2 regions of the Paenibacillus nitricinens genome follow, and region 1 is predicted to be linked to the other one. Evidence: riboswitches for the same ligand, from Rfam matches in the RefSeq annotation. Region 1 holds a riboswitch; the other holds the start of a gene.
The links. Region 1 has a riboswitch for cyclic di-AMP ahead of ACN6KS_RS00190 (ubiquitin-like domain-containing protein). Riboswitches for the same ligand answer to the same signal wherever they lie in the genome.

Region 1 (7,499 bases):
GCGTAGCGTGGCTCTAAATGGGCTACAGGATCAGGTTGTGATGCATGAAGGCGATTTACGTGAGTTATATAAAGTGGCAGGGCATGGCGTATATGATGCGATAACAGTCAATCCTCCTTATATGCCGCTTAACGGCAGTGACCTCAAGCTGAACACTCATCAGGCTATGGCTCGTCATGAAATCGGATGTACACTGGAGGAGGTTATTCAAGCCTGTGTGAGACTGGTTCGCACCGGAGGAAAGGTAAGTATGGTTCACAAGCCACAACGATTGGTCGATATTATTAGTTTGATGAGAAAATATAGGCTCGAGCCCAAAATTATCCGCTTTGTACATCCACGTGCGCATCTGGAGGCTAACATGGTATTAATCGAAGCGATGCGTGATGGTAAGCCGGAGGTTCGTTTACATCCACCACTCATTGTATATAATGAGGACAATCAATACTGTCCAGAAATTATGGACATCTACTATGGTGCTAAAGAGGGTAAATCATGACGATATCATGCCAAAGCAGTTTTCAGAACAATAACAATACACATAAGCAGGAATCAACCGGTTCACTCTTTTTGGTGGCAACACCGATCGGTAATTTAGAGGATATGACTTATCGTGCTGTTCGCACATTGCAGGAATGCGATATTATTGCAGCTGAGGATACAAGACAAACCCGAAAATTGTTGAGTCATTTTGAAATTACACCCTCTATGCTGTTCAGTTATCATGAGCATAATAAGGCTGCCAGTGGACCTGAACTTATCCGCTATATAATAGAAGGAAAAAATTTGGCTCTCGTCAGCGATGCCGGTTTACCAGCCATTTCTGACCCTGGTGCAGACCTTGTAGCCCTTGCCATAAGTCACGGTATACCAGTAATTCCTATACCTGGAGCTAACGCAGCTTTGTCAGCATTGATTGCCTCTGGTCTGCCTACGACTACTTTCACTTTTGTCGGCTTCTTACCTCGAGAACGTAAAGATATCCGTGCGGTATTAAGTCCACTTCGTTCGGCGCAAGGAACTATATTGTTCTACGAATCTCCACATCGCGTGGTGAAGACACTGGCTCATCTCCATGAAGCATTTGGCAATCGGCGAATTGTGCTTGCTCGTGAACTGACGAAGAGATATGAGGAGTTTCTACGTGGGACGATCGAGGAATGTACGGATTGGCTCGCTGAACATCCACCGCTTGGTGAGTATGTCATTGTCGTTGAAGGTGAGAGCAAGGAAGATGCTGAAATGGCGGAATCGGCTTGGTGGCGGACGTTAAGTATTGAAGAACATGTTGCTCATTACGAAGCAGCAGACATGCCTCGTAAAGAAGCTATGAAAAAAACGGCCTCTGATCGTGGTGTGTCAAAGCGTGATATTTACAACGCACTTCTGGATAAAGCTAAGCAGGAGTAAGTACTATTAATGGATTCTAATTCTAAGAGGTTAACAAGGAGCGAAGGATATTACGAAGCTGACGAGGTTATAGCCTGAAGGTGGTTCCCAAAAGGAAGCCCATTATAGACCAGAGCAAGGTAAAAACTCGGATTACTTCGTGCTCTCACCGTATTACCCATCATTAATAGGTGTCATGGGGGGAGTAAAGCCTTTAGACACCTTTTGGGGTGGGAAACACAGGTAATTGCAGAAAAAAAATACCTCCCGCGGTCACGGGAGGTCAAGGAGATATGAAAAGGTTAGAATTAACAATTTGATTAGTTCTATTATATACTATTTATTTTAGTTTGTCACAGGGGTAGGGATAGTAGAAATGCATTCATGACAAACTATTTTTCCTTTGAAGTAAGTTACGTTCTCAGCGTTGCCGCAGAAAATGCAGGCAGGCTCATATTTTTTAAGCATAATGCGTTCACCATCAACGTAAATTTCAAGTGCGTCTTTTTCACCAATGCCAAGAGTACGGCGCAATTCGATGGGAATAACTACCCGTCCAAGTTCGTCTACTTTTCTTACAATTCCTGTTGATTTCATCATACCAATCGTTACTCCTCTCAATGTTCCAAAAACGTCATTATTCGACATTGTTCACTGTTTTATGATATTCATAATACCAACGATTCCCAAAACAGTCAACCTTTTTTCATAGGTTGAATTAAGAACTTTTTCACTAAAACTTTGAATTGCCTATACCAATTGCGAATTCTAAATAAAAAGTAAAAATAAACTTTGTCGATTTACCAAGACTAAAAACGTCATAATTCGACAAAGTACGACATAATTACTTATTATATACTTATATTGGTTAAAATCATATTAAATTTAATAAAGGAGTTGATCTCATGAAGCAGCCGCTCACAGAAGAAAAGGTTTTCAAAGATCCGGTTCACAATTATATCCACGTGCAGGATACTATTATTTGGCGACTAATAAATACAAAGGAATTTCAGCGTTTACGCCGAATTCGCCAGCTGGGTACCTCGTATCTTACCTTTCATGGCGCAGAGCATAGTCGGTTTTCTCATTCTCTAGGGGTATACGAAATTACACGTAGAATTATTTCGCAATTTGAACGAAGCGGTTATAAGGATTGGATTCCTGAAGAAAGTCTGCTCACCTTGTGTGCGGCTTTGCTGCACGATCTGGGGCATGGTCCATTTTCCCATTCTATAGAAGAAGCTTTTGAAATGAATCATGAGGATTGGACTTGTCGAATTATTCTGGAGGACACAGAGATTACTGAGATCTTGCGTGATGTGGAGGAGGATTTTCCTCGTAAAGTAGCCTCAGTAATCGCTAAAACTTATGAGCATGAAATTGTTGTAAATCTGGTTTCAAGTCCGCTAGATGCTGATCGCATGGATTATTTGCTGCGTGATGCGTACTATACAGGTGTAAACTATGGAACGATCGACATTGATCGGATTTTAAGAATGCTGCGTCCTTATAATGGTCGAGTTGTTGTAAAAGAATCGGGAATGCATGCCATTGAAGATTATTTAATGTCGCGTTATCAAATGTACTGGCAAGTGTATTTTCATCCGGTGACACGTAGCTCAGAGATTATTTTGCGACAAATTTTCCGCAGAGCCAAGGAGCTTTTCCAAGAGGGGTACAATTTTAGTTTCATGATTAATCCGCTGGAGGATTTGTTCCGTGGTGAGGTGACAGTAAAGCAATATTTAATGCTGGATGAAGCATTGGTACAGACGGCTTTTATGCAGTGGACGCTTGAAAAAGATGAGCTACTAAGCGACTTGTGCACCCGTTTTATTCATCGTAAACTGTATAAATACGTTGAGATGGAGAATCTCGATACAGATATGATTAGTGAAATTCGCAGCAGTTTTGCGGCAGCGGGTCTTCACCCAGAATATGATTTGGAGATTGATTTTCCGACAGATCTGCCCTATGATGTGTTCCGTCCGGGAGAAGCTTTTGACAATAAACAAATTCTGCTGCTTGATCGGCATGATCATCTGCGGGAAATTTCAGAGGTATCCGATATTGTACGTTCTATTAGCGGCATTCATCGTGGCAGATATCATCTTTATTTTCCTCAGGATAAGTTGAGAAAAGTGCTTACACGATTGCCTTCTTCTATCGCAGAGATTTTTGCAAAATAATACAAAAAAATATAGCATTTTTGACAAGGAGTGAAGGTTAAAATGTATCTGTTTGACACACATACGCATCTGGATGCGCCTCAATTCGACGAGGATCGCGAAGAAGTTATCGCTCGTGCTGTAGAAGCAGGAGTTAGCAAGATGATTAATATCGGATTTAATCGGGAGACGATTCCCTCAACGATGAAGCTGGCGGAATCTTACGATTATATTTATGCGGCAGTGGGTTGGCATCCTCAGGATGCGATTGATATGAAGGATGGAGATCTCGATTGGATCGCTTCTCTATGCAGTCATAAGAAAGTAGTGGCGATCGGTGAAATCGGACTGGATTATTACTGGGATACTTCTCCCAAGGATGTGCAGCATGAAGTTTTTCGCAAGCAAATTGGACTAGCCCGCGAACTGAATATGCCGATTTGTATTCATGATCGTGATGCCCATGAGGATGTTGTACGGATTTTACGGGAGGAAAAAGCAAATGAGGTTGGAGGCGTGATGCACTCGTTCTCAGGAAGCTGGGAAACAGCTAAGATGTGCTTGAATCTTGGTTTTCATTTATCCTTTGGAGGACCTATTACGTTCAAAAATGCAAGAGTGCCAAAAGAAGTACTTGCGCAGACCCCTCTAGACCGATTATTGATTGAAACCGATGCTCCATATTTGACTCCGCACCCCTTCCGCGGAAAGCGAAATGAGAGCGCTCATGTGAAGCTGGTAGCAGAGGCAGCAGCTGAAATTAAAGGGTTAACATGGGAAGAATTGGCTAATATAACGTATGCGAACGCACTGGAACGATTTGGGATTGAGTGAAAACGGAAGAAAAACAGGCGAAAAATAGAGAATGGCCGATATATTAAACTTTTTTAATATAAAAACGGCTGAATATTACAATATTTTAACCATATTTTTGCTTAAACGTGGTTGAATCGTCCTTTACAACATGCATCAAAACAGGATATCATCTTTTCAGTGATGTGAGCTGTGTTACAGTGACAGCCATATATTCATGGATCGTCTCGCTGAGTCTCCGTATGGAGAACGGGGGAACCAATATTGACCTGCCGCATGCCTGTATTTAAAATACGGTTTAGACGTGCCGTAGGACAGTATTTGATTTCTTCACGTGGTCTTTGGGGTGAATTTAAGGGCAACCGCCATGAGCGGGTGACCTGAAATAGGGCGTCTCTCTTTCGTCCGAACCCGACAGCTAACCCCGTAAGCGCAAGTAAGAGAGGCAACCTCGTGCATAAGCATTCTCTATTCTGATATTGGAGAAGCCACGAAAGAGTCCTCAGTTGAACTCTTTTTAGGCTTTTTTATTTTTGAATAAATAGAATGTTACCCACATACTGTTATATAACAGGGGTGGGAGTAGCTGTGCCGAGCAGGCGATCCATGAGCAGGAGACGCTAAGTTATTACGTGCGTGTCCTGTGACAATCTCAAATAGTTTCGTCAAAGGAATTCAGTCCTCATGATATACAATTGACGACGGGGCTATGTAAGGAGGATGGAGAGAATGGGCGTATTCCAACCAGAAGTATCCCATGATTCGCAGTCATCCAGCAGGTCTTTCGCATTACGGTGGGAGCAAGTAAATACTCGCGTGCTTTTACTTGCAGGCGTGATTTCAGTCGCTATCGCGTTACTTATTCTGCTGTACGTACACGGTCAAAGTAACAAACAATTATTTTTAGTAATAGACGGGCAAACACAGACGCTTGAAACGCGGGAAGCGCTTCTTGGTGATGTGTTGGAGAAAGAGCAAATTTCGCTACAGCCGCATGATGAACTATCTTTAGGTCTGAGTGATGAAATAAAAGACGGTGACCGTGTCGTTATCAATCGTGCGCAGAAAATTAGTCTTACTGCGGATGGAGCAACAAAAACGTTATATACGACCGAGGATACAATTGGTAAAGCAATTGAGAAAATGGGCATTACCCTAGAAGGTCATGATAAGATTTTCCCTTCGTTAGACACCACCATTTCTGCAAACATGGAGGTTAAGATTGTTCGCATCAACAAACAGACCGTACAGCGAACAACTAACTTACCCTTCAGAGTCATCAAGACAGCAGACCCCTCCCTTACTGTGGGAACAGTTAGAGTGGCACAGGCAGGCAAACCAGGCGTCATGATTCAGCATATTGAAAAGATCTACCAAGACGGAGAACTGGCCTCTATGCGCATGATTGGTAAGGAAGTACAAACGGTAACGAAAGATAAGATTATTGCCGTTGGTACCAAAGCACTTCCTAAGCCGGCTGTAGCTAAGACTACAACAACTTCCAAATCAAACACTACTTCAAAAACGGCTAAAGTTAGCGCCAAGACTAATAACGTCACAAGCAAGGCTGGCGTAGACTTTGAGTACAAGAAGATGATTAAGAATGTCTCCATGACAGCCTATTCGTCAGAAGAGGCAGGTATAGGTACCAAAACGGCTTCCGGAACACGCGTAACGGAAGGTCGCACAATTGCAGTAGACCCGAATGTAATTCCTATTGGCTGGTGGGTATATATCGAGGGACTTGGATTCCGCCGAGCAGAAGATACTGGCGGCGCCATTAAGGGCAATAAAGTAGATGTCTACTACGATTCACTGAGCCATGTTCGTAATTTCGGTCGTAAATCACGAACCATTTATGTGATTGGACCTGTGAAGCCGGAGTTAAACTAGGCTGAAGCTTTTGCAAATTATTCTTTGATAAGCTATAGTGATGATAACCGTTAAGGAACGCCAGATGATCATTTCGTTGATCGCAGAGCAACCGCTCATCACTTATACATTCTTTAACCAAAAGAAGAGGAGCGAAACCTCTTCTTTTTTGCTTTTTTTGGAAGGAGTCAGAGATATGATTAAGGAACTAATTGTCGTCGAAGGTAAGAGTGATACCGTCGCTGTTAAACGCGCTGTAGAAGCAGATACGATTGAAACTGGGGGCTCGGCTGTAGACCGGACCGTAATTGGGAAGATCGCGCTTGCTATGGAGCGTAGAGGGGTGATTATTCTTACGGACCCAGATCACGCCGGTGAACGAATTCGCAAGATTGTGTCTGCAAAGGTGCCGGGCTGCAAGCATGCCTTCATTCCGGAGAAGGACGCAACCCGCAAAGGAGATATCGGTGTGGAGAACGCTTCTCCAGAGGCGATTCGTCATGCGCTGCGGAATGTACATACCTCTTTTGAAGGAGCACCTGCTTTAATCGGACTTGAAGATCTAATGGCCGCTGGAATGCTTGTACACCCTCGGGCAGCTGAAAGACGTATGGCACTTGGTAATTTGCTTGGAATCGGATATTGTAATGGCAAGCAGCTGTACAAGCGGCTGGCGATGTTTGGAATTACGCGGGAGGAATTTGCCGGAGCTCTCGCCCAAATTGATCAGGGGGGCATTACTTCATGAGTGGTAGAGAGGAAATTTCAACTCCAAAACGGACGAAAGAAATTATTCAACGTTATGGATTCAAGTTCAAGAAGAGCTTAGGACAGAATTTTTTGATCGATCAAAATATATTGGACAAGATTGTAGACGCTGCCGGGCTAGATAGCGGCTCTGGGGCATTGGAGATCGGTCCCGGCATTGGGGCGCTGACAGAACGTTTGGCGCTAACATCTGGAGCGGTAACCGCTGTGGAGATCGACCGTAGATTGATTCCTATTTTAAGGGACGTACTTTCCCCTTATCCGCATGTTAAGGTTCGTAATGATGATGTTCTGAATGTAAATCTGCAGGAGTTGTTCAAAGAAGATTTTGCATCCGTGAACAAGGTAAGCGTAGTTGCCAATCTGCCGTATTATGTAACTACTCCGATTCTGATGAAGCTGCTCGAAGAGAAGCTTCCACTTGATAACATCGTTGTAATGATTCAGAAAGAGGTTGCGGAGCGTATGGCTGCTTCTCCGGGTGGGAAG
Region 2 (7,499 bases), 3.2 Mb from region 1:
ACAGTCCCCGACTTGATAGCTACCATATGCTGCGCATAACGAGTAGCATGATTCAAATCATGCACGACCATGATAATGGTACGCCCTTCTTCCTCATTCAGCTTTTGCAGAAGCTGTAGGACTTCAAGCTGGTGAGCCATATCTAGAAATGTTGTTGGTTCGTCTAAGAACAAAATATCCGTCTCTTGTGCCAATGCCATAGCGATCCAAGCGCGTTGACGTTGTCCACCCGATAGACGGTCAATTGGACGATCATGGAATGGTTCCATCCCCGTAACGGAGATTGCGTTCGAGATAATGTTGCGATCCTCTGCGGTCATTGTACCGAAACCTTTTTGATGGGGGAAACGACCGTAGCTGACAAGCTCAGAAACCGTTAGACCGTCTGGAGCTGTTGGGTTTTGCGGTAAAATCGCAAGTTGACGAGCTACCTCTTTCGTTGAAAAGTTATGGATTGATTTGCCGTCTAGCATTACACTGCCGCTCTTAGGCTTCATGATCCGAGCCATCGTTTTGAGGATTGTAGATTTACCGGAGCCGTTAGCGCCCACTAGTGCAGTGATTTTTCCCGTAGGGATAGTCAAGTTCAATCCTTTAACAATTGTAGCCTCTGCATACCCAATACTTAATTCTTCTGTATTCAAACGTTCTGACATGATAACAACTCCTTATAAGTTTTATGGAGCTATGCTCCTAGAATGAACTACATAATAAATTTCGCTTCGTAAGCACGCGCTACGTTGTATGGAGCTATACTCACGCTTTTGATTTGGCGAGTAAATATAAAAAGTAAGGTGCGCCAATAATTGCAACCACAATGCCCGTGGGAACTTCTGCAGGTTGTAATACCCATCTGCCGATCGTATCGGCAGTAATCATAAGGAGTGCCCCTGTCAACGCACTAGCCGGCAATAATACCTGATGACGGGGCCCTACGAGCCTGCGAGCCAAGTGTGGTGCTATCAGTCCAACGAAGCCTATACCTCCGCTTACAGCAACGCAGGAGCCGGCAAGCGCCACTGCTGTCATGAGTAGAAGAATACGCTCCTTCTCCACTCTCATTCCAAGCCCTAGTGAAGTATGATCGCCTAGATTCAATACATTAAGAATCCGTGCTTTATAGAAGGCAAACGGTAACAAAATCACTATCCAAGGTAACAGAGCAAGGACAAATCTCCAATCCCCACCCCATATTTTACCGGCGATCCAAGTCGCTACAAATTGATAATTATTAGGATCAAGCCGAAGTACCAACACAAGCTGGCAAGCATTAATTCCGGCAGCGACCGCAATCCCGATAAGGATCAACCTTGTTGGAGATAGACCATCTGCTTTCCGATAAGCGAGAAGATAGATTAAAGCGGCGGTTAAGCTAGCCCCTCCAAGCGCTAAGAGCGGCAAGACGAATACCGGAGCTGCTGTTGTAGCCGGAAAAAACGAGATGAAAATGATTACCGCAAAACCTGCACCCGCACTTATGCCCAGCGTAGCCGGCTCAGCAAGTGCATTTCGTGCGAGACTCTGTAAGATACAGCCTGACACTGCAAAGCCCGCTCCAACCAACAGTGAAATTACGATGCGAGGTAATCTAAAATCAAATAAAATAAGCTTTTGCTGATGTGTTCCATCTCCCAGCAGTGTATGTAATACCTCCAATGGGGATAGGCGCATAAACCCTGTATTCATACTGATAATAAACATGACGACGATCAGTATAGCTAGGAGCGATAATACTGTAAGCACGCGTTTGCGGCGTTCTTTTTCAAATGGAGAAAGGGTTAATCTGTGCATTACAGCTCCCCCTTCCGCTTACTCGCCAAGTAAATGAAGAAGGGTACCCCGATAATGGCAATTAAAGCGCCTAGCGGCGTTTCATAAGGTGCATTGATCATTCTAGCGGCGATATCCGCAAAGATAATCAATAAGCTCCCAAGTACTGCCGAGCAAGGAATAATCCAGCGATAATCTACCCCCACGAAATAACGCGTAACATGTGGAATAATTAGTCCTATAAAAGCAATCGGGCCAACCATGGATACTGCACTTCCGGCAAGAACGACTACAACAATCATACATGCCAACTGGACTAATCGAGTCCGCTGCCCCAGACCAACGGCCACTTCCTTACCTAAACTGAGCAATGTGACGGAACGCGATAACATCATCGCTGCAATTAATGCCACAAACACCCAAGGGAAAATGATTTTGATCTGAGTCCAGCTAGCTCCTCCCATTCCACCAGCTAACCAAAAAGCTATATCCTGAGATAAGTTAAAAAGAATCGCTATGCCCTGGCTAACAGCAACTAGTAATGCGCTGACAGCAGAGCCCGCAAGTGTCAACCGCAACGGTGTCAGGCCATTAAAGGAAAGCGACCCAATTCCGAATACGATAAAAGAAGCAACTGCGGCACCAATAAAACAAAACAACATAAGTGTAGTGAAGGAGAGCGAAGGTGCAAAAGCAAATACTATAGCAAGCGCTACACCCGCTCCCGCATTCAAGCCGAGCAGACCTGAATCCGCAAGTGGGTTCCTTGTCATTCCCTGCATGATTGCCCCTGCTACTGCGAAGCAAGCCCCAACCAAAGCACCTGCTATCGCGCGTGGAAATCGCAGTTCTCTTATCACCTGATGTTTTTGTACATCTGGATTGAAATGAAATATTGCTTCCCATATCGTAGCTAGCTTGATATCTGCCGCACCCACTGAGACCGAAAGTGCCAGTCCAAAGGCAATGGCAGCGAGTCCAATCACTAGAATACCCATCGCAGCTGCCGGTCGGGTATGTATAGCTTTTTGTGTATCATTTTTATTACGATGTGCGAAATCTGAGGGTGAAACCATGAGTCGTCTCCTTAATCGATAGTTACAATAGTCTATATGATAACAACAATCATTCTCATTATCGCAAAAAAATTAATGTTGTACAATTGCAGGAGCGATTTTCCCGTAATATGGGCGTAGTTTATAAAAAAATGGTGCAGATCTTTGTATCTAAGATACTGATCTGCACGCCCTTCCCCACCCAAATGAGCAGTCTCATTCATGGTGAATTACGACTTTTATTTCACAAGACTTGTTAACACATCGTCAATGATTTTGCCACCAGCGTTCGCACCACTGTAAAGCCAACTGCTTGTTGAGCTCATTTCATGCACATTACCAGCTTTTACAGCCGGGATGCCTTTCCAAATGGCACTGTCCAGAATCTCCGAACCCTCAGTCTTATCACTATTTACAAGGATAATATGATCTGCAGTCAGCTCAGAAAGCTTCTCCAGCGAAATTGGATTCCAAGTAGCTCTTGTACCCACAGGAATTTCTGTTACTAAGTTAGGCAGCTTTACACCAAGGTCTGTATATAATACAGCACCACTGCTGCGAGTTTCGTCTACAATATAGAAGTTTTTTTGTACCAGCCATAAAATCGCCACGGACTCTTCTCCAATAGCTCCTTTAAGCTTTTCTTTCGCAGCCGCCGCTTTGTCTTCATAATCTTTAATGGCTTTCTCTGCTTCAGGGGTTTTGTTCAGAATTTCACCAATCTTGAGTAGCGATTTACGCCAATCTTGATTTAGCTTATCCCCGATCACATAAGTCGGTGCAATCTTATTCAATTGGTCGTAGATACCATTCTGTACGGAAGACTCCGATGGGATAAGAATCAGATCCGGAGCGAAGCTGGTTACTGCCTCCAATGGAAGATCGTAGCTAATGGTAGGGACATCTTTCAATTCAGCAGCCAGATAATCCTGAACGCCATTTGGCACAGACCATTGGGCTACTGGAGTCACACCCAGCGTTACCAAAGAATCTTCCAAATAAGAACCCAGAACACGCCCAGGATTAGCAGGGATCGTTACTTCATGCCCCATCGCATCCGTTAACGTTTTTGGTGCTGCCGGTGCTTCTGTAGCTTCTGCAGTAGGCGCTGTTGTAGGCTCCGTTCCTGCATTGGATGAACTTTCAGCATTATTATTACCGCAAGCGGATAGGAATAGCGTCATCACTATTAGTCCGATCATCGTCAATTTCATGCTACCAAATCTTTTTCTGTTTAACGAAAACATTAAAAACCCTCCTAATGTATACCTGCTTTGATATTCAAAGGTGTTGTTTACCTCTGTCTCACTTTTAAATGATATTGATTCTCATTCTCTGTGTCAACCTATAAATTTAAAATTTTGTTGATTTGCAGCATTTTCCTTCAAAAAAAATACAAAAGAGACTATATTCCGAACGTTCCGGATATAGCCTCTCCTTAATAATCCATTATTTATTCAAATGATAGGGGACAGTCGCAACTACAACATCTTTTGAATTCATTAGATACGAACGGATTAAAAAGCTGGTCTGATTATGAAGTACAGCTTGCCACCAATGCTTAGTTATAAACTGTGGAATCAGAATCGTGATATGATCCGTCGCTGCGGTCTTCCACTCCACGGTATCAATAAATTTCACTAACGGACGAATAATACTGCGATATCTGGAACGAAGTACAATCAGGCGTACACCCGGATTCCATTCCTCCCACCGTTGCTCCATCTTTTGAATGTCCTCTTCATCAAAGCCAACATACACGGCTACTACATTATCTGTTAGAGACTTGGCATAGCTGATGGAATGCAGTACAGCACGTGTTACACCAGCAACAGGGACAACAACCGTACTTCCTTTAATTAAAGGTTTATCCGTAGCCGGACATATACGAAGCTGATCTGCTGTGTTCAAATAGTGCTTGTGAATGCGGTGGAACACAAACATTACAGCAGGTAAGAAAATGAACGCCATCCATACGCTTGAGAACTTAGTAATGATAAAAATAAGCGTAATTGTCAATGTAGTCAGCATACCGATGGTATTTACAACAAATCTTTTTTTCCATCCCGCTGGTTTGGTTTTAAACCAATGAACCATCATTCCAAGCTGGGACAATGTGAACGGAATGAAGACACCTACCGCATAAAGAGGAATCAAGCTTTCTGTATTTCCGTGAAATGCAGCTACAAGTACAGCAGACAGAACACCTAGAAAAATAATACCATTTGAGAAACCTAGACGGTCACCACGAACCATAAAAGCATGTGGCATATATTTATCTTTTGCAAACATAAAGGCGAGCAGCGGGAACGCTGAGTAAGCTGTATTAGCTGCTAAGAATAAAATGACTGCTGTAATCCCTTGAATGAAAAAATATAAAGTTCCGCGACCAAAGGTCGATTCAGCGATCTGAGAAACAACCGTTGCCTTTTCATCAGGCACTATACCGTACCAATAGGCCAGTAATGTGATACCTGTAAACATAAATCCAAGTATAACCCCCATGACCATTAAGGTCTTGGCTGCATTCTTTTCAGCCGGTGCTTTAAAGTTTGGAATGGCATTAGATACAGCCTCTACACCCGTAAGTGCCGAACAACCAGAACTGAAGGCTTTTAATAGTAGAAACAAACTAACATTGGAGACGGCGCTGCCTATTTCAGGGACATTCGCATGTACGCCACCTGCTGCATATTTAATAACACCGGAGATAATCAAAACTACAATCGACACCACAAACAAATACACTGGGATTGCGATAAATGAAGCCGATTCTGTAACTCCGCGAAGATTAATCAATGTTAGAAGAATAATTACGGATACAGCAATAAGAACCGTGTGATTATGAAGACTTGGAAACGCTGATGTGATCGCATCTGTCCCTGCCGAGGCACTAACAGCTACGGTCAGAATGTAATCCACTAACAAAGACCCTCCTGCTAAAAGCCCTGTCGGAACACCAAGATTACTCTTGGCAACGATGTAAGCTCCTCCTCCTTGCGGATAAGCGTAGATCGTCTGCCGATAGGATAAAATCAGGATGGCCAGCAGGCCCAATACGGCTAATGCAATTGGCAGGGAATACCAGATGGCAGTAAACCCGGCAGCCACCAGTACAATCAGAATTTGTTCCGTTCCGTAGGCTACAGACGAGAGCGCATCAGAAGACAGGACAGCCAGTGCTTTAACCTTGGATAACTTTTCATGATCGAGTTCGTTCGACTTCATCGGACGCCCGATCAATAGTCGTTTTACCTTGCTTACCATGGTGGATACAGTTCCTTTCTTTGGGAGCTGAAACGGAATTTCCGCGCGCTGTTTTCATTGGTGGATTTCATAAATGCAGACACAAAAAATAGCATACGGAAATGATCCGCATGCTATGCATGGTCATTATCCCACCTTGCTTACGAGGTTAGCTGGCGGATTCGGGCTGTGGTTTAGCCCTACGGTACAAGTCCAATCGACCTATTCCGATTCACCCCATTGGCACATATGCCAAGTTTGGTTCCCCCGTTTTTCCTAAGAAAATTCAGCGCATATTCAACTTCTCACAAGGTCTAATATTAGTCTACAAAGTGTATGCAGTAAAGCGTTGAAAAAAATGAAAAAAGAATGAAAAAACATCCAAAAAGCGCAAATACAGCGTCTAATTGGATGCTCTCTTTCATTCTCTTCAATTATCCCTCTGGGTCGTGTTTTTAGTCACTTTTCACATTTTTTCTTTCCTTCAAAGTTGAAAAATCAAAATCCTAAACTTTCTTCTGTTTCTAATTCCATCACTTCTTCTTCCTTGCGTCCGTACCAAAGTAAAATACTTATTAAAGCAAACGCGATTAAAGCAAGAAAAGGAATCGTAATGAATCCGAAATAGTTCAAGTAATCCTTATTACAAGGAACACCAATTGTACAAGGAAGTACTTTACTTAACGCAGGAATCTTCTGCTCCGCATAATGATAAATCGAGATACTGCCACCAATCAAGCTTAATGGAAGTACATATGGGATAATCCTTTTATCTCCTCGAAACGTCGCAATTCCCAAGAGGAATAACTGAGGATACATAAAAATTCGCTGGAACCAGCAAAGCTTACAAGGTTCATATTTCAATACTTCGCTCAAATACAAGCTACCAGCTACAGCAACTAAAGAGACGAACCAGGCCAGATACAGGCAGTTACGCTTGCAAAAAGATAGGAACTTTGTCACTTTGCCTCCACAGCTTTTGCGGCGTCGTTAATTTCATTTGAAATCGCTTCAATGTTAAAAGGATCCGCAATCATTACTCCATTGATGTAAAGGGATGGTGTAGTCGTTACCCCAGCTTCACTAGCTAACTGCATACCCTTATTCAGCTCATCTGCATACGTACGATCCTTAATATCTTTACGAAGCAGTTCGTAATCGATAGCTAACTTCTCTTTCTCCGCAAGGCTTACTAAGAAATCTTCAGTCGCCCATTCTTCACTTTCATCACCTTGCTGAGCATATACAGCATCATAGAACTTCCAGAACTCATCATTATTCTGATGATAAACAGATAATGCAGCAAGTGAGGCCGTTTCAGAGTCTGGACCAACGAAAGCCATATTTACAAAGTAGAGCGCTGCTTTTCCCTCGTTGACAAAATCTTGAACAATTTTCGGTTTAACTGAAGTTGCAAATTGGGAACAC

Region 2: linked by a shared signal. The riboswitch ahead of ACN6KS_RS15905 (APC family permease) and the one ahead of ACN6KS_RS00190 (ubiquitin-like domain-containing protein) in region 1 are both predicted to bind cyclic di-AMP.

Annotation. Positions count from the first base shown of each region.
Region 1 covers NZ_CP183948.1:37,587-45,085, forward strand. Annotated here, with positions in the region: gene ACN6KS_RS00165 (tRNA1(Val) (adenine(37)-N6)-methyltransferase) at 1-499, shown strand, start outside; gene rsmI (16S rRNA (cytidine(1402)-2'-O)-methyltransferase) at 496-1,410, shown strand; gene ACN6KS_RS00175 (AbrB/MazE/SpoVT family DNA-binding domain-containing protein) at 1,735-1,989, opposite strand; gene ACN6KS_RS00180 (HD domain-containing protein) at 2,295-3,578, shown strand; gene ACN6KS_RS00185 (TatD family hydrolase) at 3,621-4,391, shown strand; cyclic di-AMP (ydaO/yuaA leader) riboswitch at 4,589-4,818, shown strand; gene ACN6KS_RS00190 (ubiquitin-like domain-containing protein) at 5,100-6,263, shown strand; gene rnmV (ribonuclease M5) at 6,439-6,990, shown strand; gene rsmA (16S rRNA (adenine(1518)-N(6)/adenine(1519)-N(6))-dimethyltransferase RsmA) at 6,987-7,499, shown strand, end outside.
Region 2 covers NZ_CP183948.1:3,607,485-3,614,983, forward strand. Annotated here, with positions in the region: gene ACN6KS_RS15885 (ABC transporter ATP-binding protein) at 1-656, opposite strand, end outside; gene ACN6KS_RS15890 (FecCD family ABC transporter permease) at 757-1,791, opposite strand; gene ACN6KS_RS15895 (FecCD family ABC transporter permease) at 1,791-2,846, opposite strand; gene ACN6KS_RS15900 (ABC transporter substrate-binding protein) at 3,065-4,072, opposite strand; gene ACN6KS_RS15905 (APC family permease) at 4,275-6,092, opposite strand; cyclic di-AMP (ydaO/yuaA leader) riboswitch at 6,216-6,373, opposite strand; gene ACN6KS_RS15910 (disulfide oxidoreductase) at 6,570-7,034, opposite strand; gene ACN6KS_RS15915 (DsbA family protein) at 7,031-7,499, opposite strand, start outside.